One region of the Sphingomonas epibiotica genome, then DNA from elsewhere that is predicted to be linked to it. Evidence: riboswitches for the same ligand, from Rfam matches in the RefSeq annotation. Region 1 holds a riboswitch; the other holds the start of a gene.

Evidence for each region. A riboswitch is a leader RNA that binds a small molecule or an ion and turns the genes downstream of it on or off. The one in region 1 is predicted to bind cobalamin.
Region 2: another riboswitch for cobalamin. It lies ahead of AAIO73_RS07670 (TonB-dependent receptor plug domain-containing protein); the one in region 1 lies ahead of AAIO73_RS19240 (hypothetical protein).

Annotation. Positions count from the first base shown of each region.
Region 1 covers NZ_JBDGHY010000015.1:1,282-13,756, forward strand. The annotation lists gene AAIO73_RS19200 (glycerophosphodiester phosphodiesterase) at 143-1,261, opposite strand; gene AAIO73_RS19205 (TonB-dependent receptor) at 1,261-3,717, opposite strand; gene AAIO73_RS19210 (hypothetical protein) at 4,137-4,319, opposite strand; gene AAIO73_RS19215 (hypothetical protein) at 4,491-4,760, shown strand; gene AAIO73_RS19220 (alkaline phosphatase D family protein) at 4,753-6,453, opposite strand; gene AAIO73_RS19225 (TonB-dependent receptor domain-containing protein) at 6,453-6,974, opposite strand; gene AAIO73_RS19230 (arylsulfatase regulator) at 7,339-7,572, shown strand; partial or broken gene tnpC (IS66 family transposase) at 7,667-8,383, shown strand; gene AAIO73_RS19240 (hypothetical protein) at 8,750-8,998, opposite strand; cobalamin riboswitch at 9,181-9,381, opposite strand; gene AAIO73_RS19245 (cobalamin-binding protein) at 9,485-10,414, opposite strand; gene AAIO73_RS19250 (hypothetical protein) at 10,416-10,970, opposite strand; gene AAIO73_RS19255 (TonB-dependent receptor plug domain-containing protein) at 10,982-12,475, opposite strand, start outside.
Region 2 covers NZ_JBDGHY010000003.1:265,683-283,057, reverse strand. The annotation lists gene AAIO73_RS07695 (glycosyltransferase family 4 protein) at 1-154, shown strand, start outside; gene AAIO73_RS07690 (glycosyltransferase family 4 protein) at 151-1,371, shown strand; gene AAIO73_RS07685 (glycosyltransferase family protein) at 1,293-2,159, opposite strand; gene AAIO73_RS07680 (NmrA family NAD(P)-binding protein) at 2,243-3,124, shown strand; gene cobU (bifunctional adenosylcobinamide kinase/adenosylcobinamide-phosphate guanylyltransferase) at 3,319-3,837, opposite strand; cobalamin riboswitch at 3,863-4,063, shown strand; gene AAIO73_RS07670 (TonB-dependent receptor plug domain-containing protein) at 4,201-6,129, shown strand; gene AAIO73_RS07665 (aminotransferase class I/II-fold pyridoxal phosphate-dependent enzyme) at 6,129-7,088, shown strand; gene cobO (cob(I)yrinic acid a,c-diamide adenosyltransferase) at 7,085-7,696, shown strand; gene AAIO73_RS07655 (ABC transporter substrate-binding protein) at 7,693-8,499, shown strand; gene AAIO73_RS07650 (FecCD family ABC transporter permease) at 8,496-9,458, shown strand; gene AAIO73_RS07645 (ABC transporter ATP-binding protein) at 9,455-10,225, shown strand; gene cbiB (adenosylcobinamide-phosphate synthase CbiB) at 10,225-11,094, shown strand; gene AAIO73_RS07635 (cobyric acid synthase) at 11,082-12,539, shown strand; gene cobT (nicotinate-nucleotide--dimethylbenzimidazole phosphoribosyltransferase) at 12,536-13,540, shown strand; gene AAIO73_RS07625 (adenosylcobinamide-GDP ribazoletransferase) at 13,530-14,303, shown strand; gene AAIO73_RS07620 (histidine phosphatase family protein) at 14,300-14,845, shown strand; gene AAIO73_RS07615 (glycoside hydrolase family 16 protein) at 14,830-15,672, opposite strand; gene AAIO73_RS07610 (dienelactone hydrolase family protein) at 15,802-16,512, shown strand; gene msrB (peptide-methionine (R)-S-oxide reductase MsrB) at 16,569-17,012, shown strand; gene AAIO73_RS07600 (TonB-dependent receptor) at 17,159-17,375, shown strand, end outside.

The DNA.
Region 1 (12,475 bases):
ACAAGCGGCGCGAAGATCCGAAACTGCGATCGGGCTTGCAGATGGTCAAGAGAAGTGGACTTGCTGTGGCTGGCCAGTCCAGATGGCGATCAAATGACCGGTAGAGGTGAATTTGGAATAGGCAGTTTTTATTCTCTCTATCCTAGGAAATCGCACGCCGTCCCAAAGCCGGATCGTCTGTGAAGATCGCATCGACACCCGTTGCAAGATAGCGCTGCATCTCTGCAATGCTGCCTTCTTCGTTGCGCGCGGAAACGCCTTTGTCGCTGCGAAAATCGGCGGCCAGGAACTGATTTTCCGGGCGGAAGGTCCAGATGCTGACGAGAAGGCCCGCCGCATGTGCGGCATCGACGAGCCCCGTGGGTTTTGTCAGGCGCTGATCCTCGTCCACAGGAATGATCATCCGGACATGGGGCGCAAGATAATCTGCATAGCTGGCGATTTCGGAAAGACCTGCGGGCGTCAGCATATCGCGATAGAAGCGCTTGTTGCCCGCCGCCTGCACATCGGCCGGCATCTGGGCCGGGTCGCCGATCAACTGGGCCAGCTGGATGTTGGGATAGGCGCCGATCCTGCCGCGCAACGCGCGTAGATTAGCGACCTCGAACGACTGGATGGCGAACGGCGCGCGTTGCAGATAGGCGCTCTTGCCGATGATATCGATCAGCCGCTGCTCCTGTTGCAGGCCGATGCCTGCGAAATAGGTGGAATGCTTGATCTCCGGGATCAGGCCGATGGTCCGGCCGCGCGCGGCGGATTCGGCCGCCACGAAATCGGCGATTTCCTCCATCGACACGATCTGGAATGCGCCGTCATAGGATTGGCTTTCGGGCCGTATGGCGCCCAGCCGCTCTTTCGCGCGTAACGTCTTGAGTTCCGCGAAGGTGAAATCCTCCGTGAACCAACCTTCCTGTCGCTCGCCGTCGATCGTTTTGACCGTCTTGCGCGCGGCAAAATCGGCCCGGGCGGCAACGTCGCTGGTTTCCGCGATATTATTCTCGTGCCGCGCGACCAGCACGCCGTCCTTCGTAGCGACCAGGTCAGGCTCGACATAGTCGGCCCCGTCTTGGATCGCCTTGGCATAGGCGGCAAGCGTATGTTCTGGGCGCAGCGCCGACGCGCCGCGATGGGCGATGAGCAGCGGCGGACCCTTGCGACGGGCAGGGGCGGCGATCGCTGCCCCCACATCCGTCGCAAATGCGGCGGTCAGGCCGGCACCCGCCTGAAGCAGCGAACGGCGGGATACCGACCTGTCCTGCATCAGTAGTTCACCGACAATGTGGCGAACCACTGGCGCGGCGGGATTGGGTAGACATTGTAATTGTTGGTGTTCGCACTCGCCTGCACCGTCGATGCACCCGTCGTGTCGAACAGGTTGGTGACGTTCAGGCTGATCTCTGCCTTTTGCAGGCCGACCATGCTGGCGGGCAGGCGATAAGCGATCCGGGCGCTGGCCTGGAACACCGACTTGACCGATGCATCGTTGGTAAAGGTGGTGAAACGGCGGCCGACATAGTCGCCGATCATCTGGGCATCGAAATCGCCGAGCGTCAGCGTCGCGACCGTCTTGTTCATCCACTTCGGGCTGACCGGGATCAGCTTGCCGCCGGTGGGCACGACGCCGCCCACGGTCGCGATGCCGCCGATCCGCGTGCCGGTCGCGGCGCCAGTGATAGTGCTATAGTCGCTGTCGTAGATGGAGCGGTTGTAGGACACGGCGTTGTAGAGCGAGAAGACCTGCCCGAAGCGCAGCGTCAGCGCCGCGTCGATACCGTCCGTCTTCACGCCGCCGACGTTGAACACGGCGGGTGTGCCGCCGCTGATGCCACTGCCGCCGATGCCGCCGATCGCGCCGGGAGGCGTGATGCCAAGCAGGCGATCGCTGAAATCGACATGATAATAGTTCACCTGCGCTTCGATCCCGGTCAGGAACGAACTGTCGATGGTCCGGCGGCTGCGTAGGCCGATTTCATAGACCCAGGAGGTTTCGGGGCGGCCATTGAACTTCAGATTGTCGAATGCCGCCTGGCTGCCGCTGCTCCACGGCGTGACGCCGCCGCCGCCATAAGGCTGGAAGTGGCGCAGGTTCTTCTGCACGTTGACATAGACCTGCTCGCTGTCGGTGAAGTCCCACTTCGCGCCGATCGCGGGCAGGAACCAGCGCTTGGTGTTGATCTCGCCTTCGGGCAGGGCGCTTGCCGAACCAGGCAGCGATCCGATGATCGGCTGGACCGGGAAGGTGCCGCTGGCAAATTGCAGGCTGGACTTGAAACCGCCCTGGACCAGCAGGCTGGGCGTGACCTGCCAGCTGTCCTGCACATGAAGTTGCAGAACATTGGTGCGCATCTCGCTGGCATATTGGGTGAACAGCGGATCATGCGGCGGCAGCGAATAGGGGTTGTAGTCCTGCGGCCGGGTCACATTGAGCGCATACCAGTTCCGATAGGCGGCCGAGCTGTTATATTCGTACCACGCACCAAGCTGAATCTGATGGTTGCCCAACGTCGCGTCGATCGAGGACAGGATGCCGCCGCGATCGATGCGATATTCGGTGGTACGGATCGCATAGCCCGAATTGCCGGTGGCCGTCTTCAGATTCTGGCCGGGGAAATAGAGCGAGAACAGGTTGGGCAGGCCCGCGACCGTGATCGGTCCGGCGACGATGCCCGCGCCGTCATTATTATGATAATATACCTGGTTCGACCAGTCGACTTGGTCGGACAGATGGGCCTGATATTTGATGTAGCCCAGATAATCGGTCCGGATCGCGGCGCTGTAATAGTTGCGATAATTCTGCGCCTCGGCGGCCGGCACATTGCCGCTGGCGTTCAGATAAGCGACCGCGCCGGCGAAATCGGGGTAGAAGAAGGGGCGGGTATAGGGCTGATAGGCCTGCGCCGCATTGGTAGGGTTCTTGAAGACGGTGGTCGCGTCCTCATTGGGTTCCTGCTTGTCGGAATAGCTGAAATAGGCGGTCAGCTTGCCATTGCTGTCGTCATGGACGAATTTGGCGTTGGCGGCCCAGCCCTTCTGCTTGCCGCGGAAATCCCAGGCGCGCGCACGCTGGCGCAGGACCGAGACATAGCCGCTATTGCCGTCGCCAAACTCGCCGCTGTCGAGGCGAACGAATGTGCGGGCCGTCCCGTAGCTGCCGAAAGTGTGGTTCAACTGTGCGCCCATCTGCTGGCGCGGATCGCTGGAGAAATTCTCGATCCCGCCGCCCAGGTTGCTGGTCGACGCGATGCCCAGTTCCGCGGTGCCGGTGGCGACAACGACGCTGCCGACATTTTCGGAGATGATAGCGCGCTGCGGAGAGAGGCCGTTGAAATTGCCGTAGCTCTGATCGCCCAGCGGCACGCCGTCCAGGGTATGGCCCAACTGCTGAGCGCTGAAGCCATGGATGAAGAGCGAGGCGTTCTGCTCGTTGTTGCCCCACGGATCGGCAGTCACATACATGACACCCGGCAGGGTCTGGATCGCCTTGAACGGCGCAACGCCCGGCAGGATCTTCTGGATTTCGGTTGTGGTAATGGCGGTCGCAGAGCGTGTAGCCTTAACACCGGTCACGACGATGGACGTTGCCTCGCCATCGACCTGCGCCGCTTGGTCTGCTGCGGGCGTGGGCGTCTGCGAAAAAGCGGGCGCGCTTACTACCAGAGCGAGCAGGCCGGCACTGCCTAGCAGGCAGGCGCGCGAACGCGTGTGCAAAATATTCATGACCCAATATCCCCCAAGCAGCGCGCAATTTCGCACTTGCAGCATCGCGTTAAATGGAGCGAGTTGCGATTTCCGGTCCGTTTCGGGTCGATTTGATGACATTTGGGCGGCGGACATGTTGCATTGCGTCCTGACGCTTATGATGGCGGTCAAGGTGCGGTGTAGGTCCGAATTTCGGCGAGAGATATCAGGCGTGGCTGTGTATTGGTCCGTCTGCGCTCAGTAAGTAGCCCAAGCTTTTCGGTAAGGGGAAAGTTCGCAGGCGAGCATCGGGCATTGTGCAGCAAATGACGATAGTGGGTTGGGCTCAGAGACTATTTTCTCCCGAGCCGATAGTTGTTGTGCCCGGTTGCTATGCCGTGAGTCAGTTTTACGGATAGAATCTCTCGTACAAAAAAGTCCGCGTCGTAATTTGTAACTCAATCATCATCAGATCCTGCAAGGCGGTCGTTCCATGTCAGCGACAAGCCGTTCATGAAAGGAGCAAGAAAAGCGCCTTTGAGCGCCAGCGACCTCGCGGTCTTTTCCTCGTCGATGTGGATGTACCAAGGCAATCGAGACTCCTTGGTCCCGATACTGCTGCGCCGGGAACTGGTGCTCATCCTGTTGCTCTATGCGGGCGCTCGGCGCCGCCGACGCGGCAGAAGGGGCGGTGACGCTCTTCTTCATAGAGGAGGCACTGGGGATTCACGGGTGGACCGGGGCGCTGCTGCTGGCCCATCTGCTCATCCGCAGTTTCGCATGGGGTGCGGACTATATAGCTGCTGCGGGCGATGGTGTCGGATCTGGTGCGATCGGGCGGCAATGGCTTTGCTGCCACGCACTATGCGCCGTTCAATGTCGCGAACAAGCTCGCCGCCGCGCTGGGCGTTTTCGGGGCGCTCACGGCGCTCGCCTTTATCGGCTTCCTGCCGGGTGCCGCGCATGGGCTAGGCGAAACCACCTTGCGGGCGATCTACGCGCTGCCCTCATGCCTGGCTGGCCTCATCGGCCTGCTGGCACTGCGCCGGATCGCTCCGACGCAGTGCCGTTCGGTCAGCTGATCTCCCAGCCGCTCAACCCATCTTCGGCGATCCGTGCGCTGGCATGGCGCGCGATGTCGAGCTTTCCGATCGCCTGGCGCGGCGTTAGGACGCGGACGAAGTCGGCCTCCACCCGGTCGCGTGTCAGCGATACCGTTACGAAACCAACGGCATTGGTGTCGCACCAGCGTATATCGCGATTGTCGTGGACAAAGGCGTCGCCGACCGGCCCCGACGGCAGGAGCAGTTCCCCGATCGAAGGACCGGTCAGCGTGGAGGCGGAAAGCTCGAGACCAATCCGGCGGTCCCCGCGATGGGGTTCGTTGATCCAGGCCATGTGACTGTCGCCCGACAGCACGAGCAGGTTCGCGCCGCTTTTCTCGAACTGGTCGTACAGCTTGTCCCGCTCGCCGGCATAGCCGTCCCAGGAATCGACATTGAGAAGCGGCAGGCCATAGCGCGTCAGGGCGTACATCGGCGCCAGCGCTACCTTGCCATCGGGAAACTTCGTCAGATCGGGATAGACGTAGCTGGACAGGATGGTCGCGCTGCCGAACAGGAACCACGGGCGGCGAGCATCCTTATGGGCCTTCAGTTCGTCCGCCAGCCATGCGCATTGTTCCGCGCCGATCATTTCGCGCGCGGGATCGGCAAGTTTCTCGCGGAAGGCTGCGACATCGGGTTCGCGCGTGACGCCTTGCGGCAGGGCCTTGAGGTCGAGTGTCTTGAGTTCCGCCGGGTCGGATATCACCCGCTCCCCACTGCCGCGCCGGTCGACAACATGCCAGTCGAGATCCTTGGCCAGCGACAATTGCTGCTGGCGGGCCTTGAGCCGGGTTTCGGGCAGGGCCAGCGTCGCGAGATCGCCGAACGCGAAGCTGCGGGTGATGCCATAGGGATCGGAAGTGACAGGATCGCGGATCGGCATCCATTCCAGGTAGGCCTGAACCGCCGCAGCCTTGCGCTCCTCCCAGTCGCCGTTGGCCGCCGGATCGTGATGCTGGGCACCATGCATCCAGTCGTCGTTCGCGATTTCATGGTCGTCCCACATGCAAATCCACGACGCGCGGGCATGGGCGTCGCGCAGGGCCGGATCACGACGCCACTGTGCATAGCGTGCGCGATAGTCGGCGAGCGTGACCGTGTCGTGCGTTGGCTCGATCGCCCGAACATCCATGAGTGCGGGCATCGAGTTGGCGCCATATTCGTAAATATAGTCGCCCACGAAGAGGATGAGGTCCACCGCTTCCCGATCGGCAATGGCCCGGTAGGCGTGAAATTCGCCGAACATATACATGGCGCAGCAGGCGAGCACGATATCGAGACGATCGATGCGTCCCGTTGGCAGGGTTTTTGCCCGCCCGATCGCCGATACCGTGTCCATGGCACGGAAGCGGTAGAAATATTCGCGGCCCGCCTTCAGGCCGGAGGCGATCACCTTGACCGTATGGTCCCGCGCCGCCGATGTGCTGAACGATCCGCGCGCAGCGATGCGCGTGAACAGTTCATCCTCGGCCATTTCCCATGTGCCGCTGACCGGCCCATGGGCAGGATCGGTCACGCGGGTCCACAGCAGGACGCTGTCGGCATGCGGATCGCCGCTCGCCACGCCATGCGCGAAGACCATGTTCGTTTTTGCCCCGGCGGGACCGGCGGCGAGCAAAAGCCCGCCCGCCGCCGATCCCGCAAGAACGCCGCGCCGCGTCAGCGCCATCAGAAACGCGCCCCGAGCGAAACGCCCCAGGTGCGCGGCGTGCCGCTGAATGCCTGCGTCGCCGATCCGCCGGTCGTGTAATCGACATCGGCGATGTTGCGCACGAAGCCGGCCACGGTCCAGCGCTGGTCGATCTTGAGATCGATGCGCGCATTGACGAGCGCGAAGTCCCCGACCGGCGCCGTATTGTCGAGATCGCCATAATAGGCATCGACGTAGCGGGCATCGACCTGAGGCGTCAGCGTCATGCGATCGTTCAGCGCGAACTCGTAGCGGATCGAGCCGTTCAGCGTCATGTTCGGCGCGAACGGCAAGTCGTTGCCCAGGCGCGCCTTTTCGGCAGCGGTGATCGCCTCGATCGCGGTGACCTTCGTGTCGAGCAGCGCGACGCCGAAATTGATGGTCATCGGGCGCACCGGGCGGATCGTGAAGCTGGCCTCGCCGCCATAGCTGCGCGCCTTGCCCACATTGGTGCGTACGCTGGTGGTGGCGCCATCATAGGTGTAGGCGCTTGCAATCATAGCGGCGTGTGCTCGCAAACAGCCTGATTTCCTGCTCACGCTTTCTGCCACTGGCGGGGAGCGTCCTGCTCGAATTATCTGCCAGTGTGCTCGCCATCATCCGGCGCTGCTTGCAAACGGGGCGTTGTGCTCACGCTCCGTGCCAATGGGCTCTCCAAACCCGTAGCCGGCAAGCGCTTTTGCGAAGCAGGTTTCCAGAACAGTTCTGACAAGCGGCGGGCCGCAGAAATGCGTTGTCGTCATGGCCCGCCCGCGAGGTCGTCAGAAAGGAAGGTTTTCGCGAACAGGGCCGGCGCGTCGTGCTAGGCGATGGAACCCCGCAAGCGGACAGGATGCGATGACCAGGACCGAAATGCTGGAAACGATGAAGCGTCTCGACGCCCATGCGAACGCCCTGTTGCTTACCGGGGCCTCCGATATCGATCTGCTCGGCGGCATGTTCGACGTGATGCCCGACTTCAAGGCGTTGCTCGACGCCGGATACGGCGGTGAAATCGACAAGAACGCTGGTCGCTTCCCCGGTTTGCATCGCTACGCCGTCATGCTCTCCAATGTCGCCGAGGGGATCGCGGAAGGTTCCATCCGGGTGCCGCGCTGACGCCCTGTTTCGCTGGCAGGGGATGTGAGCAGACCTTTATGATTGCGAGCAGCGCAGGATGATGGCGAGCACACTGGCAGATAGCGCGAGCAGATCGCCGAGCCGGTTGTCAGATAATCCGAGCAAAAAAAGGCTCTGTTTGCAAGCAAACGCCGCTACGATTGCAAGCACCTACACCTATGCCGGGTTCAACGCGCTCTACGACCCAGGCCGGGAGCCGGGTCCCATCACCCCCGTCGCTTGCTGGGCGCATGCGAGGCGCAAGCTGCACGATGTGCTTGTTGCCGATCATCGATCCGCTGCGCGCAAGGGACTCGGCCTGATCGCGCAGCTCTACGAGGTCGAACGGTTGATCGAGGGTGAACCTCCCCAGGAGCGTCTGCGCCAGCGCTCAGCATCAAAGCTCATTGCCCTCGACTTCTTTGCGTGGGCGGACAGCGCTCTCGACCAGGCATCGGCGCGCTCACCGCTTGCCGAGGCGCTGCGCTATGCCCTCAAGCTGAAGCCAGCGCTGCTCGCCTACACCCAGGACGGAAGGCTCGAGATCGACAACAACCTTGCCGAGAACGCGCTGCGCGGCATCGCGGTCGGGCGCAAGAACTGGCTGTTCGCCGGCGCGGATTGCGGCGGCGAGCGGGCGGCCGCGACGTATTCGCTGCTCGAGACCGCCAAGCTCAACGGCGTGAACCCGCAGGTCTGGCTGACCGACGTCCTCGACCGCATCGGCAAAGGCCATCCCATCAACCGCCTCGACGAGCTCCTGCCATGGGCGTGGAAGGCGGCTCGTTCCAGTGACCCCGACGCTGCGTGAGGACCCATTGAGCCGATGGCAGCTATCTGCGATTTTCCGCCAGAAGCCGACATTCAGCAAGCGACCCCATTTCGGTGGTAGCAGCGCATTCGACCTATCGCCAAAAGCGGTCGTTCATGAAGAACCGGTTGTCGTTGGTAACGCGCCTCAATCCCAGCCATTCTGGTACGAGATCTGAACGCCCAAAAACAGTTGATCGTATAGCGGCAGCTACGCGCTACACTCTCCGAGACACAACAAATCGTCGCGAAAAATTCAGAATGTCAGCGGTCGACAAAAGGGCGGTCGCGAACCGCAGTCGAAAACGGCGCCGGGTTTAAGCCAGCGCCGTTCATCGTTCTCATTCAATGCGAAGTGGCCTGAGAATCAACCGTTGCATGAATACTCAAATTGCGCCGCGAAATAACCGGCGTTCTGGATTATGCGAATGACGTTGAAAGATGCCAGACCGCCATTCGAAGCACAGATGTTTTGCGCACCTTGCTCGGCCGCAGCTATGGCCTGTCCCACTTCGGGTAGAAATGGCCCGATATCCGTTTGCTGAGCAACCGCGGCAGAAGAGCCAAATGCGATTGCAGCCGAGAGTGCCAGAACCTTCGTTTTAGTTTTGAACATGGTATTTTCTCCGTGGGCTCTGAGCCCTTCACGCCGATATAGTGGCTTGGATCTCCGGACCTCGGCCGAGCAGCCTGGTCAACGGACGCGATACGCCGACCGGGCGTGCTCGGAGCAATCCAAGCCGCTTATCGTCGCTCCGACGAAAATGATTCCGCGCCCGACCAATCCCATGAATCAGGCAAGAGCGACTCGCTCCGGTCGGTCTCCTGGCTCGCGGGTCATCACTTGAAATACACCTTCCCGAACCAAACAATCAGTCCAGTGGTTGCGGAGTGACCCGCCAGTATTTCTCGCTCGCCGCTTACAGTTGCAGGGACAGCCGCAGATTTGACCTTGGAGGGCCTCACTGTGTTCCCGTTACCGGTGCGAACTTGAAGCTGAATGCGCGCAACTTTGCATGCAGCTGATTTTGAGTATCGGTACGCAGCTTTGAAAACAAGGGCTGATGCGCTCGTTTCGCGTCGAATAGCGCGAAAAACATCGTCAAACCCCATCGATGGAGATCCAATCCCGTCCCATCTCCAATGCCTGTGTTGGCGTCGCCCCAACCAACTGCGCGATCAGTTCAGCCGATTCGACGAGTCGTGGGCCAGGACGATTGAAAAGATGGTGGCCATCAACGGCAAAGACCTTCCCTTTGCGAACCGCGGTAAGGTCTTTCCAACCGAAGTGGTCGACGAGCGACCCCAGATCGGCGAGCGTTTGTGGCAACAGATATCCGCAGGGCATCGCAACGATCAGATCGGGATCGGCGGCAATCAAGTCGTCCCAATTCAGCCACGAGGAATGTTCTCCGGCTCGCGCGAACAATGGGTGACCGCCGGCCGCCTCGATTAGTTCGGGTACCCAGTTTCCTGCAGCCATCAGCGGATCGATCCATTCGATCGCGGCGACACGCGGGCGATCCATCCTCTCCGCGCTACTTCGGGATAGCCCTGACATCCGCTCCTTCAAGTCACCGACGACCGATGATGCACGCTCGGGAATTCCCGCCGCTTCGGCGACCTTAGCGAAATCGCTCCATACATCTTCCAATGTATCGGGTGCCAGCGACAGCAGCGTCGGGGCGGTTCCGATCCAGTCGCCGAGTGCTTCTTCCAGATCGGCAGGGGTGACCGCGCAGACCGCGCATTGCGATTGGGTCAAGATGAGGTCGGGCCGCAAGTCCCGCAGAAGCGCGGTATCGACTTCGTATACCGACAGTCCTTGCCTCACGATTTCCTGGATCCGGTCGTCGATCTGCCGCGACGTCAGTCCTTTCTCGAGTCTGGTCGACGTGACGACCGGCAATGCCTTTACGAAAAGCGGATAATCGCATTCGTGCGAGCGACCGACGAGGCTCTCTCCCAATCCGAGTGCGACGGCGATTTCGGTCGCGCTCGGCAGGAGGGACACGATGCGCGGCTGCGCCATGTCAGGCGAACCGTATTCGCGGAGAAGGTCCGAATAGCGTGGGAGCGGCTCTGGCGAGGAGCCAGGACGCCAACAACAGTCCTGCGAACCATAATGCATCGTTCGCGAAGATCTGTCCCACGATCGCCATCGTGAAAGTCTCTGTCCCGCCTACCACCAAAGCAAACCCGAATAGCGCAGCCTCGTAAACAGCGAAGCCGATCAGAAAGGCGCCAAATGTCCGGAGGGTGCTCAGCTCGTTTTGTTCTCCCATGATGATGGCACCGGCGAGCATGGCGAGAATAGATGCGATGCCCAGCGCACCGCCCCAGGCGAACGCATATCCCGTGTGCGGGTAGCCGAGGACGGTGAACCCCAGCAACTGGTTGGTCGCCCAGATCGCGAGGATCGTCGTTAACGCGAGCGAGCGGCGCATGGTCGCGGCGGTCACGATCGTAACAGCCACGAACGGCATCATGCAGGCGGCAACCAGCGATCCGCCCACCGTCGCCAAGGCAAGTGTGACAGGCCATGCGAACCTCGCAATGTCGGACTTTGCTATCATTTCATCCGTCATCGAAATTCTCCTTAGAAACGCGCGCGCGCGCCAATGGCGAACGAGCGTCCGGGCGTCGCGAAACTGAAGACATCCTCGTAATCGGCGGCCGTCAAATTCTCGACTCGGCCGAACAGCTCGACATTATCCATCACCCTCACGTCGGCGTTGACGTTCAGCAGAAAGTAGTCGTCCAGTTGCACGCGAACCGGCACGAACGAGGGATCGATGAAAGCGCTGTCGATCGTCTCTCCATTGTAGCGCGCAACGAGCGTGACCCCTCCGGCATCCTTGGGAGCGCGCCAGTCGACAGCCAGGCTGGCGGTATGGGAGGGCCGCCGCACTTCGCGCGCGCCATCCTCGTGGGAACGCAGATAGGTGTAGGCTCCATTGACGCGCCAAGCTTCCGCGAAGCGCGCCTCGCCGAACACTTCGACGCCGTTTCTCTTGGATACGGTATCGCGATTGCCAGGGCTGGCGACGAAGTTCGGGGGCGGAAAAGAAGTGAAGATCTCTTCGTCCAGTTCGCTCTCGAAATAGGTGACCCCGATTGAAGCGCGCTCACCGAACAGCGACTGGTCGATCCCGATCTCCCATCCGCTCGACTTCTCGGGCCTGAGGTCGGGATTGCCGATGAAACGGCCGTCCACGAACCCATATAGTTCGTAGAACGAGGGGTTCTTCACCCCCGATCCGACGGCCCCGCGCACTCGCGTAGCCGCAGCGATCCGATAGCTCGCCTGAAGCCTGTACGTGGTTGTATCGGCGAACTGGTCGTTCCAGTCCCTGCGGATGGATGCGGACGCGCTCGCTCGGTCTCCGAGATCGATCGCATACTGGCCGACGAGACCGACATTGTCGATCTGTCGGCGACCGGTGAATGCGAAGCCGGTCGGATCGGTGTTACGGAAGCGTTCGCGTTCGACATCGAGAGCCGCCGTGACCCGGTGGGTCAGACCGCCAGCCTCGATACGCAACGTCGTATCGTAGGACCCTTTCAACCTCTGGCCCTCGCTGCCATAGCTGCGTCCAGTCGAAGCGAAACCGTCGCGCCGGGTATCCGCGATCTGGGCCGAAAACGCTTGGGTCCAGCGATCGTCGAGCAAGTCTAGCTCGCCCCTGATGAGCACATAGATAGCCTCGTTCTCGAAGCGGTTGCCGGGGCTATCGACCTGGAATCCGAAGGTCGGACTTCCCGGATCGGAATCGCTGTCGTTGAATTCGGCATTGGTGCGCGCGTAGCGTAATACACCAGTGAGGCGTGCATTGGTTGATGGCGCGAACGTCGTCTTCAGCGAGACCGCACCACTGTCGTTCGCAAGATCGCGCGTGCCGTTCCGGGCGCCTGGCGTGCCATCGGTGGTATTGAGTGTGGCGGACAGCGCGTAGTCGAGATCGCCACTATATCCAGCGATCCGGGCAGCACCGTTCACCATGCCGAACGAACCGGCTTCGATCCGCGCGACCGCCCCGGGCGCATCGCGGCCGTCGAGAGTGATGTACTGGATGACGCCGCCGATCGCGTC
Region 2 (17,375 bases), on a different contig from region 1:
AGCGGCGGTCGAGGCGCTGGCGCAGATCGACACAGTCGACCGGGCGAAGGTGCGGGAACGGTTCGAAGCGCGCTTCACGGCGACGCGCATGGCGGAGGATTATGTGACGCTGTACCGCGAACGGATCGCGCTGGCGCAAGGCGCGATGGCATGAGGATCGGCTTGGTCAGCTGGGCCTATCCGCCCGAAAAAAGCGGCCTGTCGCGTGCGGCACGCGAGATCGCGCAGGCGCTGGCCGAGGCGGGGCATGACGTGCGCGTCGTGACGATGGACCGCGCGGACCGCAGCATGGACGGCGCGGTCGAGGTGGTCGGGGCGCAGGCCGATGGCTGGCTTGCCAAATTGCGCCGCTGGCCGGCGATCGGGCATTTGTGCGGTCCGGCGATGGTCGCGCGGGTCGTGCAGCGACTGCATGCCGAACGGCCGTTCGACGTGATCGAGGCAACTAACTGGTATGCGCCGGGGCTGTGGGTGGCGCTGACCGGGCCGGCACCGCTGGTCACGCGCAATTCGACGCCGGTCGCAACGAGTGCGGCCAAGCCACGGTCGTTACGCGACAGGATCGATCGCTGGGCGGCGGTGTCGCTGGAGGCACTGTCGGCACGCCGGTCGGCGGGGCTGATTTCCAATACCGAAGCGCATGGCGCGAAGGTCGCGGCGCTCTACGGTACGCAGCCGCCGGGGGCGGGCCATGCGGTGATCGGCCTCAGCCTGCCGCCGGCGATCGGTGATGCCGGACGGGCGGCGCCCTATCCGCCGGGCAATGCCGTGCTGCGGATGCTGTTCGTCGGACGCAACGAGCCGCGCAAGGGCACCGACGCGCTGATCGGCGCGCTGCCGGCACTGGCAGCGGAGGCGGATGCCGGGACGCTGCCCGATTTCCGGCTGACGATGATCGGGCTGCACCGCCAGGAACTCGACCGGCTGCCGCCCGCCGCGCTCAAGCGGATCGACAGCTATCACCGGGTCGATGACGACACGCTGCACGCCGCGCTGGCGGCGGCGGATATCGTCGTCGCGCCGTCGCGCTACGAGAGTTTCGGGTTGGTCTATCAGGAGGCGATGACCTTTGGCCGGCCGATCGCGGCGTGTGGCGAGGATCCGAGCGCCCAATTGTTCGTCGGCGGCAGCGGCGCGGGATTGCTGGCACAGGATTGCACGGCGGTGGCGCTCGGTGCGATCCTGCGGCGGATGCTGCGCGATGGCGAGTTGCGGCAGGCGTTGTCGGCGGCGGCGCGGGTTGCGGCGGGGCGCTTCACCCGCGCCGGCCTCGCGGCGGAAACGCTAGCGGCCTATGTCGCGGCGGTTAACGGGCGGAGCAGCGCGGCTTCGTCGCTCGGCCGGCCGGCGTCGGTCGACATGGCTTCGTAGGCCACCGAGCGTTCGACGACGCGCGATCGGCTGAGTTGATGGTCGATCGAGCCGGCGAGGGCCAGCGAGGTGCGCTCGAACGGCACGACCGGGCGTTCGTGGACGCGGCCGGCGAAGCGGATGCCGGCGTGGTTCAACCGGTACTGGATATCGGGCCACAGCGCCGACTGCACGCCATCGACCCAGTTGCGGCGCGGCAGGCCGAGCGATTGTAGCCCGTCGCGATCCGCCGCATGAGTCAGCCAGCCGAGCGACCCCAGCAACGCCGCGTCGGGCCGTTCGTCGGTATCGAGTTGCAGCACCCAGCCGGCGGCCAGCGCCTGCACCCGGTTGCGCTGCGCCGCGAAGTCTCCGTTCAGCGGATGGGCGATGATCTGCGCCCAAGGCGTCCGTTCGGCCAGGGCCGCCGCGTCGGCGGACGTACCGTCGAGCAGGACGATGGCGTGGGGAAAGGCGGGGCGGAGGTCGGCGAGCATCGTGGCGATGGTGTCCGCCTCGCCGGCGCGGGCGATCATGCCGAGCGTGACGCTGTGCGGTCGCGGGGTGGCGGGCCGGCCATCGACCAGTCCCAGTGCCCATGCCGCGTTGCGCCGGGCATGGGGGGCAAACGCGAAGCCGCGTGCGGGCGATCGTCCCTGCAAATGGTCACCGATTGCGTTGCGTAATCGCTCGGCGTCGAAACGAAGGTCGACGACTGCCAGCCCGCAATGGGTGCATTCGGGCAGCGCGCGGTCGTGCCAGTTGGCGTTGCCGCAGATCGGGCAGCGCGGTGCCGTGCCTTGACTCATCTTAATCGCCCCCTTGCGTTGCCGCGACGGGGAACGCACGACGCGGCCTGACGGTTCGTCGGGACGACAGACGGGAAACGGACATGGACACGATCATCGTCGCGGGGGCGACCGGCGATTTGGGCGGGCGGATCGCGAAGGCGGCAGTCGCGCGCGGCGCGAAGGTGCGTGCGCTGGTCCGGCCGGGCACCGCCCCCGACCGGATTGCCAAACTCGAAGCGATCGGGGCCGATCCTTATCCGGTCGATTTCGGCGACGCGCAGGCGCTGGCCCATGCCTGTCGCGCCGTGGTGTGCGTGGTGTCGGCGCTGAACGGCTTGGGTGACACGATCCTCGATGCGCAGACGCGGCTGCTCGACGCGGCGCTTGGCGGCGGGGCGGCGCGGTTCATCCCGTCCGATTTCTCGATCGACTATCGCGCGCTGCCGACCGGCACCAACCGCAATTTCGACTTGCGCCGCGCCTTCCGCACCCGGATCGACACTGCGCCGATCATGGCGACGTCGATCTTCAACGGCGCGTTCGCCGATATGCTGAACGGGCAGATGCCGTTGACCCAGCGGCGGGTGCGGCGTGTGCTGTACTGGGGTGATGCGGACGTGAAGTTCGCGCTGACGACCAAGGACGATGTCGCCGCCTACACCGCCGCCGCCGCGCTCGATCCGGCCGCGCCGCGCGACCTGCATATCGCGGGGGCCGAGGTCAGCGCGCGCGATCTGGCGGCATTGATGGGCGAGGTGACGGGCAGGCCCTATGGACTGCTACGCGCCGGGTCGCTCGGGTCGCTGGCGCGGATGATCGCCGTGACGCGCCGGCTGTTTCCCGCGCGGGATCAGGTGTTTCCGGCGTGGCAGGGTATGCAGTATCTGCACAATATGTTCGATGGGCGGGCGCCCAGCGCGCCCGTGGACAATGGGCGCTATGATGTGGCGTGGACCCCGTTGCGAGAGGTGGTGGCGCAGTGATGCGGTCGTATCCTCGCGGAGGCAAGGCCTGCGAAAGTCGCCCGATCACTTAAGAAATCCCGTACCCCGGCGAAGGCCGGGGTCCAGTTGGGAAGGCTTTTCCCGACCTTACCGACGTCCCCCAACTGGGCCCCGGCCTTCGCCGGGGTACAAGAATAGCGTTTCGCTACGGTCTCGCCGATGCGGGGATATTGTCAGGGTGCGCGATCGAACCGGTGAAGCGGCAGCACCATGCCTGCCACCACGAACCAGCACCGATCGACCTTCGCTGCCACCGCTTGATTCAACCGCCCCGCCGCATCGCGAAATCGCCGGCCGAGCGGATGGTCGGGCACGATGCCCATGCCGACCTCGTTGCCGACCAGCAGCACCGGGTGCCGCGCCCGGCCGATCGCGGCGAGCAGGTCGGCGGTATGGCGGTCGATATCATGGTCACCCAGCATCAGGTTCGACAGCCATAGCGTCAGGCAATCGACCAGCACCGGCCCCGTCGCCGCATCGATCGCAGCCGCCAGATCGACCGGGCATTCGACCGTGTGCCAACAGGAGCCGCGATCGGCGCGGTGGCGGGCGATGCGGTCGGTCATCTCCTCGTCCCAGGCCTCTGCCGTGGCGAGATAGGTCCATGGCCCTGCCAGCGCCTCGCACGCCTGTTGCGCCAGCCGGCTCTTGCCCGAGCGTGCGCCGCCCACGAACAGGGTTGTCGTCGCCATCTTGTCCTGTGCCCCGATGCGCTCTAAGGGCGCGGATGCGACAGGTTCCCAGAAATGGGATGAAAAGGGAACCCGGAAGCGCGTCGTGAACGCGTCATCCGGGGCTGCCCCCGCAACTGTGACCGGCGAGCCTTGCTCCCCCGCATGCCACTGGACATCCGTCCGGGAAGGCCGGGCAAGGCGACGACCCGGGAGCCAGGAGACCTGCCCGTCGCGGTTGTCCTTCGCGCGGACGGGGTGTGCCGGGTGATCGAGGGTTTCCTCGCGTGACGACGTCGTTTGGGGGTCGTGCGCGCGGAGAACAGCCTGTTCCGGCGCCCGCGCCGCGCGTCCCCTTGTTTGATGCCAAGGGGGATTACCCGAATGAAGACCCGTTTCCTGTTGCTGCCCTGCCTGTTGGCGGCAGCCCCGAGCTTTGCGCAGAGCGCGCAGTCGTCCGCCGGCCTCGAACGCGTGGCGCAGGGCGATGACGACATCATCGTCACCGCCAATCGCGAGGCGCGGCCGGTCGATACCGTCGGGCAGGCGGTGACCGTGCTCGACCTCGCCACCATCGAACAGCGGCAGGCGGTGGTCGTATCCGACCTGCTGCGCCAGACGCCGGGCGTTACCGTTACCCGCAATGGCGGCATCGGCACGACGACCAGCGTCAACATCCGCGGCGCCGACAGCGACCAGACCGTGGCGCTGATCGATGGCGTCAAGCTGAACGATCCGTCGTCGCCGGGTGGCGGGTTCAATTTCGGCAACCTGCTGGTCGGCAATATCGCCCGCATCGAAGTGCTGCGTGGGCCGCAGTCGGTGCTGTGGGGCAGTCAGGCGATCGGCGGCGTCGTCAACCTCATCACCCGCCAGCCGACCGAGGACCTGTCGATCAACGTGCGCGGCGAGGGCGGTTCGTTCGGCACCGGACAGGGGTTCGCCAACATCTCGGGCAAGGCCGGACCGGTTTCGGCCAGCATCGGCGGCGGTTTCCTGACCACCGACGGCATTTCGGCCTATGCGCCGGGACGTGAGGCGGACGGTTATCGCAATTATGGCGCGAACGGCAGCGTATCGGTGGCGCTGGCCGACAGCGTATCGGTCGACGTGCGCGGCTTTTATTCGAACGGGCGGACCGATATCGACGGGTTTCCGGCGCCGACCTTCAGCTTCGGCGATACCCGCGAAGTTGGCGATGCGGAGCAGTGGACCGGCTATACCGGGCTGAACGCCGCGCTGTTCGACGGGCGGTTCCGCAACCGCATCGGCTATGCCCATACGTCGAGTAACCGGACCAACACCGATCCCGACGGCATTCCGACCGAGACGTTCCGGGGCAAGGGGCGCAACGATCGCTTCGACTATCAAGGGTCGTTCGACGTGACCGAGGCGGTGTTCGCGACCTTCGGCATCGAGCGCGAAGTGTCGCGCTTCACCTCGTCCAGCTATGGCGGCACACCGACCACCGGTCGCGCGCGGCTGTTCGGGGTCTATGGCCAGCTGGCGGTGACGCCGATCGCGAATCTGACGCTGACCGGCGGGGTGCGGCACGACGATCATAATGTCTTCGGTGGTGCGACGGTGTTCGCGGGCAGCGGCGTATGGTCGCCGAACCGGGGCAACACGCTGTTGCGCGCCAGCTATTCCGAAGGGTTCAAGGCACCGACCCTGTATCAGTTGCAGAGCGAATACGGGAATGCGCTGCTGACCCCCGAACGTTCGCAGGGCTGGGACGCGGGCATTACCCAGCGCGGGCTGAACGATGCGGTCGAGGCGAGCGCGACGTGGTTCGACCGCACGTCGAAGGATCTGATCGCGTTCATCTCCTGCCCCCCGGCCGGTACCGGCATCTGTGCCGGACGGCCGTTCGGCACCTATGACAATATCGCCCGTGCCGAGGCGAGGGGGCTGGAATTCGCGCTGAAGCTGCGTCCGGTCGATGCGTTCACCGTCGCCGCCGCCTATACGTGGCTCGATGCCGAGAACCGCTCGGCGGGTACGGCCAATTTCGGGCGCAAGCTGGCTCGGCGTCCTGCCGACAGCCTGACGGTCAATGCCGATTATCGCTGGGGCTTCGGGCTGGGCGTAGGCGCGACCGTCACCATGATCGGCGATAGTTTCGACAATGCGTCGAATACGCGGCGGCTGGACGGCTATGTCCTGACCGATCTGCGCGCGTCGTTCCCGGTCACCGAACGGATCGAAGTCTATGGCCGCGTCGAAAATCTTTTCGACGAACGCTATCAGACGATCTTCCAATATGGGACGCCGGGGCGCGCCGCCTTTGGTGGCGTCAGGCTCAGCTACTGATGACCGACCTCGCCGAATTCTGGGCGCATGGCGGGCGGGTGACCGCCGCCGCGCGCGTGTTCGGCGGGGAGGACTGGATCGACCTTTCCACCGGCATCGCGCCATGGGCGTATCCGCATGGCGCGATCGATCCCGGTCATGACCGCCTGCCCGAACCGGGCGAACTGGCAGCACTGGAAGCGGCGGCGGCGCAGGCGTTCGGAGTCGCCGATCCGGCGCGGGTGGTGGCGGTGCCGGGAACCGACCTGGCGCTGCGGCTGCTGGCGGTGATCCTGAATGCCGAGCGGCCGGCGGTGGTGTGGCCGGGCTATGCCGGTCATGTCGCCGCATGGCCCGATGCGCGCGCCGTCGCGGCGCTCGCCGATCCGGGCGATGCCGACCTACTGGTGCTGGCCAGTCCCGCCAATCCCAATGGCTTTGTCACGCCGCCCGAGCATCTGCTGGCGCTGACGCGGCAGCGGATCGTGGTGGTCGACGAAGCCTATGCCGATCCCGCACCCGGTCTGGGTGCGCAGGCGTCCGACCGGCTAATCGTGCTGCGATCCTTCGGCAAATTCCATGGCCTGCCCGGATTGCGGCTGGGCTTCGTGATCGCTGGCGGCGGGGTGACGGTGGCGCTGCGCCAGTTGCTCGGCGACTGGCCGGTGTCGAGCGCGGCGGTTCGGATCGGGACAGTGGCCTATGCCGATCGCGGCTTTGCCACGGGTCAGGCGGGGCGGATCGAAACGGCGGGGATGTTGCTCGATCAGGCGCTGGCGGGGTGGCCGGTGGTCGGCCATGCGCCGCTGTTCCGCCTGATCGAGACCGGCGACGCACATGCGCTGTTCCGTCACCTGTGCAACCGTGCCATCCTGACCCGGCCGTTCGCCGACCGGCGCGACCGGTTGCGCATCGGCCTGCCGCCCGACGGCGCGGCGCTTTCCCGTCTTACCACCGCCCTATCGGAGCATGACCGATGACCGAGACCCCCGACGACTATGCGAAGCACAATGCGCGGATGCAGCGCATGGCGGTGGCACGCGAGAAGATGCAGGCGCGCCGCACGCTCGAACGCGGGCTGCTGATCGTCCATACCGGCAATGGCAAGGGAAAGTCGTCGAGCGCGTTCGGCATGGCGATCCGCAGCATCGGCTGGGGAATGAAGGTCGCGATCCTGCAATACGTCAAGGGCAAGTGGGAGACGGGCGAGCGCAACTTCTTCGACGCGCATCCCGACCTCGCCAGCTTCGAGGTGATGGGCGAGGGGTTTACCTGGGATACGCAGGACCGGGCCAAGGATATCGCCGCCGCGCGCGCCGCATGGGAACGGTCGAAGGAAATGATCCTCGATCCCGCGATCGACTTCGTGATTCTGGACGAACTCAACATCGTGTTGCGTGACGACACGCTGCCGATCGCCGAGATCGTCGCGTTCCTGAAGGAGCGTCCGCTGACCAAGCATATCTGCATCACCGGCCGCAACGCGAAGCCCGAATTGCTGGAGATCGCCGACCTGATCACCGAATTCGGCGAGGTGAAGCATCCCTATCATGCCGGGTTCAAGGCGCAGAAGGGCGTCGAATATTGATCCGTCGCTTCGCCCTGTTGCTGGTGGCGCCAGTACTGGTGTCGGCCGCGCCACGTGCGCCCCGCATCGTGTCGATCAACCCGTGCGTCGATGCAGTGCTGGCCCGCGTCGCCGATCCGGCGCAGATTATCGGCATCAGCCATTATTCGCAGGATGCGCGCGCGACCTCGGTGCCGCTGGCGTGGTCGAACCGGTTCAAGGCGACGTCGGGCACGGCGGAGGAAGTGGTGGCGCTGCGTCCCGATATCGTTCTGGCCGGTCCGCATGTCGAACCGGCGACGATCGCCGCGCTGAAGCGGCTGAAGATCAAGCTGGTGCAATATCCGGTCGCGGAATCGGTGCCGGAAAGCATCGCGCAGGTTCGCGAGATCGCCGCCGCCACCGGCCATGCCGCGCGCGGCGAGGCACTGGCGGCGCGCATCGCGGTGGCGGCGGCACCATCGTCGGCGCGACCGATCAGCGCGCTGGTGTGGCAGGGGAACGGGCTGGTGCCGGGTAGCGGCACGCTGACAGATGATCTGCTCCGGCGCGCGGGGTTTCGCAACATGAGCGCGAAATATGGCCTGAAGCAATGGGACGTCCTCCCCCTCGAATATCTGGTCGCCGATCCGCCGCGCGTGCTGTTGTCGACGGCGCCGGCTGGGGTGCAGGACGATCGCATGACCGGTCATCCGGCGGTGCGGCGGCTGGCGAAGCATATCATCGTTGCTCCCTATCCGACGCGGTTAATGAATTGCGGCGGCCCGACGATCGTCGCGGCGATGGCGCGGTTGCGGCAGGTGCGTGCGCAGGTGGCGTCGTGAAGCGGTTGACATTCGGCCTGATCGTCCTGCTGCTGCTCGCCGCCGCGCTGTCGGTCGCGGCGGGGAAGGTGTGGGTGCCGTTCGACGCGTGGACCGCCGACGATCCGCGATCGATCATCATCGTCGAACTGCGCCTGCCGCGCACCGTGCTGGCGCTGCTGGTGGGAAGCGCGCTCGGCCTGTCGGGCGCGGTGATGCAGGGCTATCTGCGCAATCCGCTGGCCGATCCGGGGCTGTTCGGCGTGTCGTCGGGCGCGGCGTTCGGCGCGGTGATCGCGCTGTATTTCGGCTATGCCGCACAGATGTGGCTGTTGCCCGGCTTCGCGCTGGTCGGGGCGGGGGTAACGATGGCGCTGCTGGCATTGATCGCCGGTCGCTCCGGCAGCCTGATCCTGTTCACGCTCGGCGGCATGATCCTGACCAGCATAACCGGCTCGCTGACGGCGCTTGCCATCAGCCTTGCCCCGACGCCGTTCGTGTCGTCGCAGATCGTGACGTGGCTGATGGGCGCGCTGACCGATCGTAGCTGGGACGATGTGACGGTCGCCGCACCGCTGATCGTCACTGGAATGGCGTTGCTGGCGATGACCGCGTGGTCGCTCGACGCGTTGACGCTGGGCGAGGCGGCGGCGCGGTCGATGGGGGTCGATCCGGCCCGGCTGCAACGGCTGGTGATCGCGGGCATCGCGCTGACCGTGGGCGCGTCGGTGGCGTCGGCGGGGATCATCGGGTTCGTCGGGTTGATCGTGCCGCACATGGTTCGGCCCTTTGCCGGCAACCGGCCCTCGGCGATCCTGCTGCCCTCCGCGCTGGCCGGCGCGGTGCTGCTAACCCTTGCCGACAGCCTCGTGCGCCTCGCCCCGACCGTCAGCGAATTGCGGCTGGGCATCGCCATGTCGATGCTGGGCGGGCCGTTCTTCCTCTATCTCCTGATCGCGATGCGGCGGAGGCTGGCATGACCGATCTGGTGGCGGATGCGATCGGCCTGACGCTGGGCGGCAAGCGCGTGCTGGACGATGTGTCCTTCGCGTTTCGACCCGGGCGGGTGACCGCGCTGCTGGGGGCGAATGGCGCGGGCAAGTCGAGCCTGCTCGCCTGTCTCGCGGCGCTGCGACGGCCGGACAGGGGCGCGGTACGGTTGGGCGACACCGATGTACAGTCGATCGACCGGCGCGCACGGGCACGGGCGATCGGGTTGTTGCCGCAAGCTGCCGATGTGCATTGGGATATCGATGTTCAAACGCTGGTCGGGCTGGGGCGGTTCGCGCATCGCGGGCGATGGGGCGAGACGCAGGCCGATCGCGATGCGGTCGCGGCGGCGCTGGCCGCGACCGATATGACCGCGCTGGCCGACCGCGGCGTCGAGCGGCTGTCGGGGGGCGAGCGGGGCCGGGCGCTGCTGGCGCGGGTGCTGGCCGGCGAGCCAGACTGGCTGCTGGCCGACGAACCGCTCGCCAGCCTCGACCCCGCCCACCAGCTGGACGTGCTGGCGCGGTTGCGCGGGGTGGCGGCGGGCGGGCGCGGCGTGGTGCTGGTGCTGCACGACCTGCATCTGGCGGCGCGGGTCGCGGACGACGCGGTGCTGCTGAAGGACGGGCGGATCGTGGCGAGCGGTGAGGCGGATGCGGTGCTGACCGCGCCGGCCATTGCCGAAGCCTATGGCATCGAGGTCGAGATCGGCCGGACGCCGCAGGGCCATCGCTATATCCTGCCGGTCGCGCGGTGATCGCACTCGCCGCGTTGATCGTCGAGGCGGCGGTCGGTTACCCGCGCCGCTGGTGGCATCCGGTGATGGGCGTCGGCGCGCTGATCGAGGGGGTCGAGCGGCGCTGGAACCGGCGGCGTCGGTTGGAGGGGGTGGCGCTGGTGCTGCTGCTGGTCGCGCTGTCGGTCGTGCTCGGCCTCGCGATCGAGCGGCTGGGGACGATCGTCACCGTGGCGGTGGCGACGACCGGCCTCGCGCAGCGCAGCCTGCACGATCATGTCGCGGCGGTCGCGCGGCCATTGGCGGCGGGCGATCTGGGCACGGCACGACAGGCGGTGGCGATGATCGTCGGGCGCGATACCGACCGGCTGGACGAGGCGGGGGTGGTGACGGCGGCGATCGAAAGCCTGGCGGAGAGTTTCTGCGACGGGGTGGTCGCGCCCGCGCTGGGGCTGTTGCTGTTCGGGTTACCTGGATTGTTCGCGGTGAAGGCGATCAACACTGCGGACTCGATGGTCGGGCATCGCACGCCGGAGCTATCGGCGTTCGGCTGGGCGGCGGCGCGGGCCGATGATGTCGTCAATTTCGTACCGGCGCGGATCGCGGGCGTGCTGATCGCGCTGGCTGGACGCGGCGGCTGGCAGACGATGCGTCGCGATGCGCCCGCCCATGCCTCGCCCAATGGCGGCTGGCCGGAGGCGGCGATGGCTGGGGCGCTGGAGCGGCGGCTGGGCGGCGCGGTGAGCTATGATGGCGAGCCGGCGCACCGCGCGGTCCTCGGCGACGGGCCGTTGCCCTATGCCGGCGATCTGCTGCGCGCGCTTCGCATCTACCGGACGGCCTGTCTGTTGCTGTGGATGTTGGTCGGGATCGTCCCATGGCTGGGGTGATGATTCAGGGCACCGGATCGGACGTCGGCAAGTCGGTGCTGGTCGCCGGGCTGTGCCGCCTGCTGACCAACCGGGGCCTGCGGGTGCGTCCGTTCAAGGCGCAGAATATGTCGAACAACGCCGCCGTCTGTGCCGATGGCGGCGAGATCGGCCGCGCGCAGGCGTTGCAGGCGATGGCGTGCCGTGTGCCGCCGACGACGGACATGAACCCGGTGCTGCTGAAACCGCAGAGCGACCGCACGTCGCAACTGGTCGTCGGCGGGCGGGTCGCCGGCACGATGGCGGCGGGCGATTACCGGCGGCGGCGCGAGGAATTGCTCGGCCAGGTCGTCGCCGCCTATCGCCGGCTGTCGGCGGAGGCCGATATCGTCGTGGTCGAGGGTGCGGGATCGCCCGCCGAAATCAACCTGCGCGCGGGCGACATCGCCAATATGGGATTTGCGCGGGCGGCGGGGGTGCCGGTGGTTTTGGCGGGCGATATCGATCGCGGCGGGGTGATCGCGGCGCTGGTCGGCACTCAGGCGGTGATCGACCCGGCCGATGCGGCGATGATCCGCGGCTTTCTGGTCAACAAATTCCGGGGCGACCCGGCGCTGTTCGACGACGGTCGCGCCGAGATCGTGGCGCGGACCGGCTGGCGCGATATCGGGCTGGTGCCGTGGCTGCCCGACGCTGCCCGCCTGCCCGCCGAGGATGCGGTGGCGCTGGGGCGGGGCGGCGAGCGCGGCGAGGGGCCGCTGATCGCGGTGCCGATGTTGTCGCGCATCGCCAATTTCGACGATTTCGACGCGCTGGCGCACGATCCGGCGGTCCGGCTGCGGATGATTCCACCGGGCCAGCCGCTACCGGGCGATGCCGCGCTGGTGATCCTGCCCGGGACCAAGGCGACGATCGCCGACCTCGCCTTCCTGCGCGAACAGGGTTGGGATATCGACCTTGCCGCACATGTCCGGCGCGGGGGACAGGTGATCGGCATTTGCGGCGGCTATCAGATGCTGGGGACCGGCATCGCCGACCCGGACGGGATCGAGGGGCCGGCGGAGCAGGTCACCGGCCTCGGCCTGCTGCCGGTCGAGACGGTGATTGCCGGCACCAAGACGACGCGCCCGGCGGCCGGCATGCTGGCCGATGATGCGGCGTTTTCGGGCTATGAGATCCATGCCGGCGTCACGACCGTCGCGCCGGGTACGCCGCCCTTTCTACAATTCGCCGATGGCACGCCCGACGGAGCGGTCGCACGCGATGGGCAGATTGCCGGCTGCTACGTCCATGGCCTGTTCGACGCCGCTACCGCGCGCGAGAGTCTGTTGCGACGGATCGGTGCGCAGGGCGATCCGCTCGACCGGCGCGAGGCGATCGATGCCGCGCTCGACGGGGTGGCGGCTGCGTTGGAAGCGGCGCTCGATATCGACGCATTGCTGGACATTGCCGGGGAGGCACCATGATCGACGACGTTCGCGCGCATCTGGATGCGCTGGCCAAGCCGCGCGGGGCGATGGGGCGGCTGGAGACGCTGGCGACCGAGTTGGCGCTGACGCAGCGGCGGATCGATGCGCGGACGTCCCCCCGCCGCGTCGTGTTGTTCGCCGGAGACCATGGCTGTGTCGGCGAAGGCGTGTCGGCATGGCCGTCCGAGGTGACGGCGATGATGGTCGCTACCATCCTGTCGGGCCGGGCGACCAGCAACGCGCTGGCGGCGGCGGCTGATTGTCCGTTGCGGATGGTCGATGTCGGGATGATCGGCGGGCGGGTTGAGGGGCCGGGCTTCTTTCGCGACGCGCGGGTGGCCGACGGCACCGAACCGCTGGGGGCTGGGCCGGCGATGACCGTGGCGCAGTTCGATGCGGCATGGGCAGTCGGGGCCGACGAAGCCGCGCGGGCGATCGATGACGGCGCGGCGCTGCTGATCGCGGGCGAGATGGGGATCGGCAACACCACCCCCGCCGCCTGCCTGACGACGCTGCTGACCGGAATCGACCCGCAATCGGCGGTCGGGCGCGGGGCGGGGGCGGACGATGCGGTGCTGGCCGCCAAGCGCGGCGTGGTGACCGCTGCGACGGCGCGCGCGCAGGCGATGGCCGATCCGCGCGAAGCGATCGCGTCGGTCGCCGGCAATGAGATCGCGGCGATGGCGGGCTTTTATGCGACCGGCGCGGCGCGCGGCGTGACGTTGTTGCTCGACGGCTATGTCAGCACTGCCGCAGCGCTGATCGCCGAACGGCTTGCCCCCGGCAGCGCGCGGGCGATGATCGCCGGGCATCGCTCGGCCGAACCGGGCCATGGTGCGGCGCTCGCCGCGCTGGGGCTGACGCCGGTGCTGGAATGGGAGATGCGGCTGGGTGAGGGTAGTGGTGCGCTGACCGCGTTGCCGTTGCTTGATGCGGCGGCGGCGCTGCTCAACGACGTGGTGCGGCTCGATCAGATCGGGGCGGATCGTGCCGATTGAGGTGCCGCGCTGGGCCGCGCCGTTGCTGGCGGTCCAGTTCCTGACGCGGCTGCCGATGCCGATCCTGAACCGGCTCACGGCCGAACAGGCGGCGGCGGGACTGGCGCGGGCGATGGCGTGGCTGCCGCCGGTCGGCACGTTGATCGGCGGAGTGACGGCGGGCGTGTTCGTCGCCGCCGGCTGGTTCTGGCCGCCGCTCGTCGCTGCTACCTTGGCGCTGATCGTCGAGGCGCTGCTGACCGGCGCGTTTCACGAGGATGCCGTCGCCGATTTCTGCGACGCGTTCGGGGGGACGGCCAGCGGCGAACGCGCGCTGACGATCATGAAGGACAGCCGCATCGGCAGCTATGGCGCGTTGGGGCTGGGGCTGACGGTCGTACTGCGCATCGCCGCGATCGTTGCACTGCCAGCGCCGGTCGCGGCGGCGGCGATCATCGGTGCGGCGACGGCGGGGCGGCTGTGCGCGGTGACGCTGGCGGCGATCGTCGCGCCGGTGGGGAGCGGCGCGGGGATGGCGGTGCGCGCCGGACGGATGCCGCCGGCGCGGCTGGTGTTGGCGGTGGTGCTGGCGCTGCCCGGTCTCGCGCCGATCCTGTGGCTGCGGCCGGATGCGACGGGTGCGGCGTTTGTGGCGATGCTTCTGTTGCTGCTATGGTTGCGGCGGTTTCTGCTCGCGCGGATCGGCGGGAGTACCGGCGACTGTCTCGGCTTCGCGGCGGCGATGGGGCAGCTGGCGCTGTTGCTGGCGGTCGCCGCGCGGTGAAGGTGCTGCTGCTGCGCCATCCGCCGGTCGCGACGGCGTGGAAGGGGCGCTGCTATGGCCGATCCGATATGGGATTGAGCCGGGCGGGTCAGGCTCTGGCGGCGCGGATCGCCGCCGATCTGGCCGCCACGCCGATCGACGCGATCGTCCATTCGGGTGCGATCCGAACCCGGCGGCTTGCCGAGCATGTCGCGTGGGGCTGCGACGTGCCGGTCGCCACCGATTCCCGCTGGCTCGAACGCGATTTCGGCGCATGGGAGGGCCGGTCGTGGGACGCGATTTGGCGTGAGACGGGGTCGGAAATGGACCGGATGATGACCGAGCCGACCTATCGCCCCGGCGGCGGGGAAAGCGGCCGCGACCTTGCCGAGCGGGTGCTGGCGGCTTGGCACGCGCTGCCCGAGCGTCGGTGCGTATTGGTCGTCGCGCACGGCGGGCCGATCGCGACGCTGCGTGCGCTGTTGGCCGGGCAGCCGGTGACGCGCGCGGTCGACTTCATTCCCGCCTGTGGCGAACTGGTCGTGGTTCAGCGCCGCCAGTAGCGGACATAATCGACCTGCATCGATTGCGGGAACTTGCTGTCGTCGATGCCCATCTTGCCGCCCCAGCCGCCGCCGACCGCGACGTTCAGGATCAGGTTGAACGGCCGGTCGAACGGCCACGCTGCGCGTCCGCCCGGCTGGTCGTTGGCGACGCGCATATAGCCGCGCCCGTCGACGCCGATGGTGATCGCCTGTGGGGTCCAGTCGAGTTGATAATTGTGCCACTGGCCGCAGACGTCGGCCATCCGGCGCGAACCCCTGCGCTGCGTGCCCTTCGCATGGTTGAACGCGCCGGTATGCAACGTCGCATGGACCAGATCGGGTTCGTAACCGACCAGTTCGAGGATATCGATCTCGCCCTCGTCGGGCCATTTGCCGTCGGGCGGCAGCATCCACAACGCCGGCCAGATGCCGCGCCCGCACGGCAGCTTCGCGCGGATGTCGTAGAAGCCATAGCCCATCGGCTTCGTCGAGACGATCCGGGCGGAGGTATAGTCCTGCCCGCCCGAATCGCTGCCCTTCGGCTTTTCGCGCCGTGCCTCGATCACCAGCGCACCGTCGGCGATGCGGGCGTTGGCGGGGGTGTTGGCGGGCGCGTAATATTGCGCCTCGTTATTGTACCAGCCGTCGCGGTTGCGGCTGGTGTCGAAGCGCCAATGGGCCGGATCGATCCGCTTGCCCGCAAACTCGTCGGCGAAGGTCGGGGCACCGGCAGGCGGGGCGACGGCGACGTCGACCGCGTGGTTGCTAGCGCCCAGCATGGGCGGATCCTGTGCCAGAGCGGCGGTGGCGGTTGCCGCCAACAGGGTCGCCAACATCGTGCGCATCGCTCAACCTCCTGTGATCGCGCCTGTATTCCGACGCTTCGTCGACATCGTACGAAGAGGCGTCGTGCTTGCGCAACCCCCCGATGCTATCGACCGTTCAGACGGCGATATCGAGAAGGAAGGCGAAGAATGACGGTTGCGTATTTCGACTATCGCGATGGCGACACGGTGTTGCAGGCGGGCATCGCCTTCCCGGCGGCGGACGGTCCGTCCCCGGCCGTGCTGATTGCGCACCAATGGGCCGGGCGCGGCGAGGGCGAGCACAAGACCGCCGAGCGCCTCGCCGAACTCGGCTATGTCGGGATCGCCATCGATATGTTCGGTAAGGACGTGCAGGGCGATCCGGCGGGCGACAACAGCCATTTGATCGGCCCGTTCCTGGCGGATCGCGCGGCATTGTTGCAGCGGATGCGGGCGGCGGCGACGTTCGCGGCGTCGCTCGACCGGGTCGATGGGAACAAGATGGCGGCGATCGGCTATTGCTTCGGCGGGCTGTGCGTTCTCGACCTCGCGCGCGGCGGTGCGGATGGCGTGCTGGGCGTGGTCAGCCTGCACGGGATGCTCGACGGCAACGATCTGGCGAGCGACGGTCCGATCGCGGCGAAGATACTGGTCGAACATGGCTGGCAGGACCCGATGGCCGCGCCCGACAAGGTGCTGGCCTTTGCCGAGGAGATGCGCGATCGCGGGGCCGATTGGCAGTTGCACGCGCATGGCCGGGCGATGCATGCCTTCACCAACCCCCATGCCGCGGCACCCGAAAAGGGCATGGCCTATGACGCCGATGCCGATCGTCGGTCGTGGGCGTCGGTCGTCGCGTTCCTGGCCAAGCTGTTCTGATCCGGTTGCGTGGGGCCGGTTCGGCCCCATCTAGGCGGTAACGAAGGAACGACAGCATGACCGACTATCGCAAGACCGAGGAGGCACTCGCCCGCCTCACCCCCGAACAATATTATGTAACGCAGCAAAGCGGCACCGAACGTCCCGGTACCGGCGAATATCTCCACGAAAAGCGGGCCGGCATCTATGTCGACATCGTGTCGGGCGAGCCGCTGTTCGCATCGGCCGACAAGTTCGATTCGCATTGCGGCTGGCCGAGCTTCACCAAGCCGATCGAACCGGCCAATGTCGCCGAACTGCGCGACACGACACACGGCATGGTCCGCACCGAAGTCCGGTCGACGGGCGGCGACAGCCATCTCGGCCATGTTTTCCCCGATGGGCCGCGCGATCGTGGCGGCCTGCGCTACTGCATCAATTCGGCCGCTTTGCGCTTCGTCCTAAAGGAGGCGATGGAAGCCGAGGGCTATGGCGCCTATCTCGATCAGGTCGAGGGATAGGTTACCTCGCCGGCTGTTGCCAATCGGCAACAGCCGGTCCTGTAATGATTACGTAACGCCTCCGTAATCGTCGTTTCATGCCCCGCCGTCAGGGGCAGCCCCAAGGCGGGAGCGGTCAACGCTCCCCTAAAAAGGGGCTTCATTACATGGTTGGTATCTTCGCCCGATCCTCGCGGGCTGTCGTCGTGCGCGCGCTGCTGACGGGCGCCGCATTCCTGCCCGCCGCCGCGCTGGCCGATCCGGTCGAAGATGTGTCGGTCGCCGCCGATCCCGCCGCGCCTGAGGATGGCGAGCAGGAAATCGTCGTGCGCGGCAGCCGCCCGATCGCCGAATCCGAAGCCGCAGCCCTCGAAATTCAGCGCA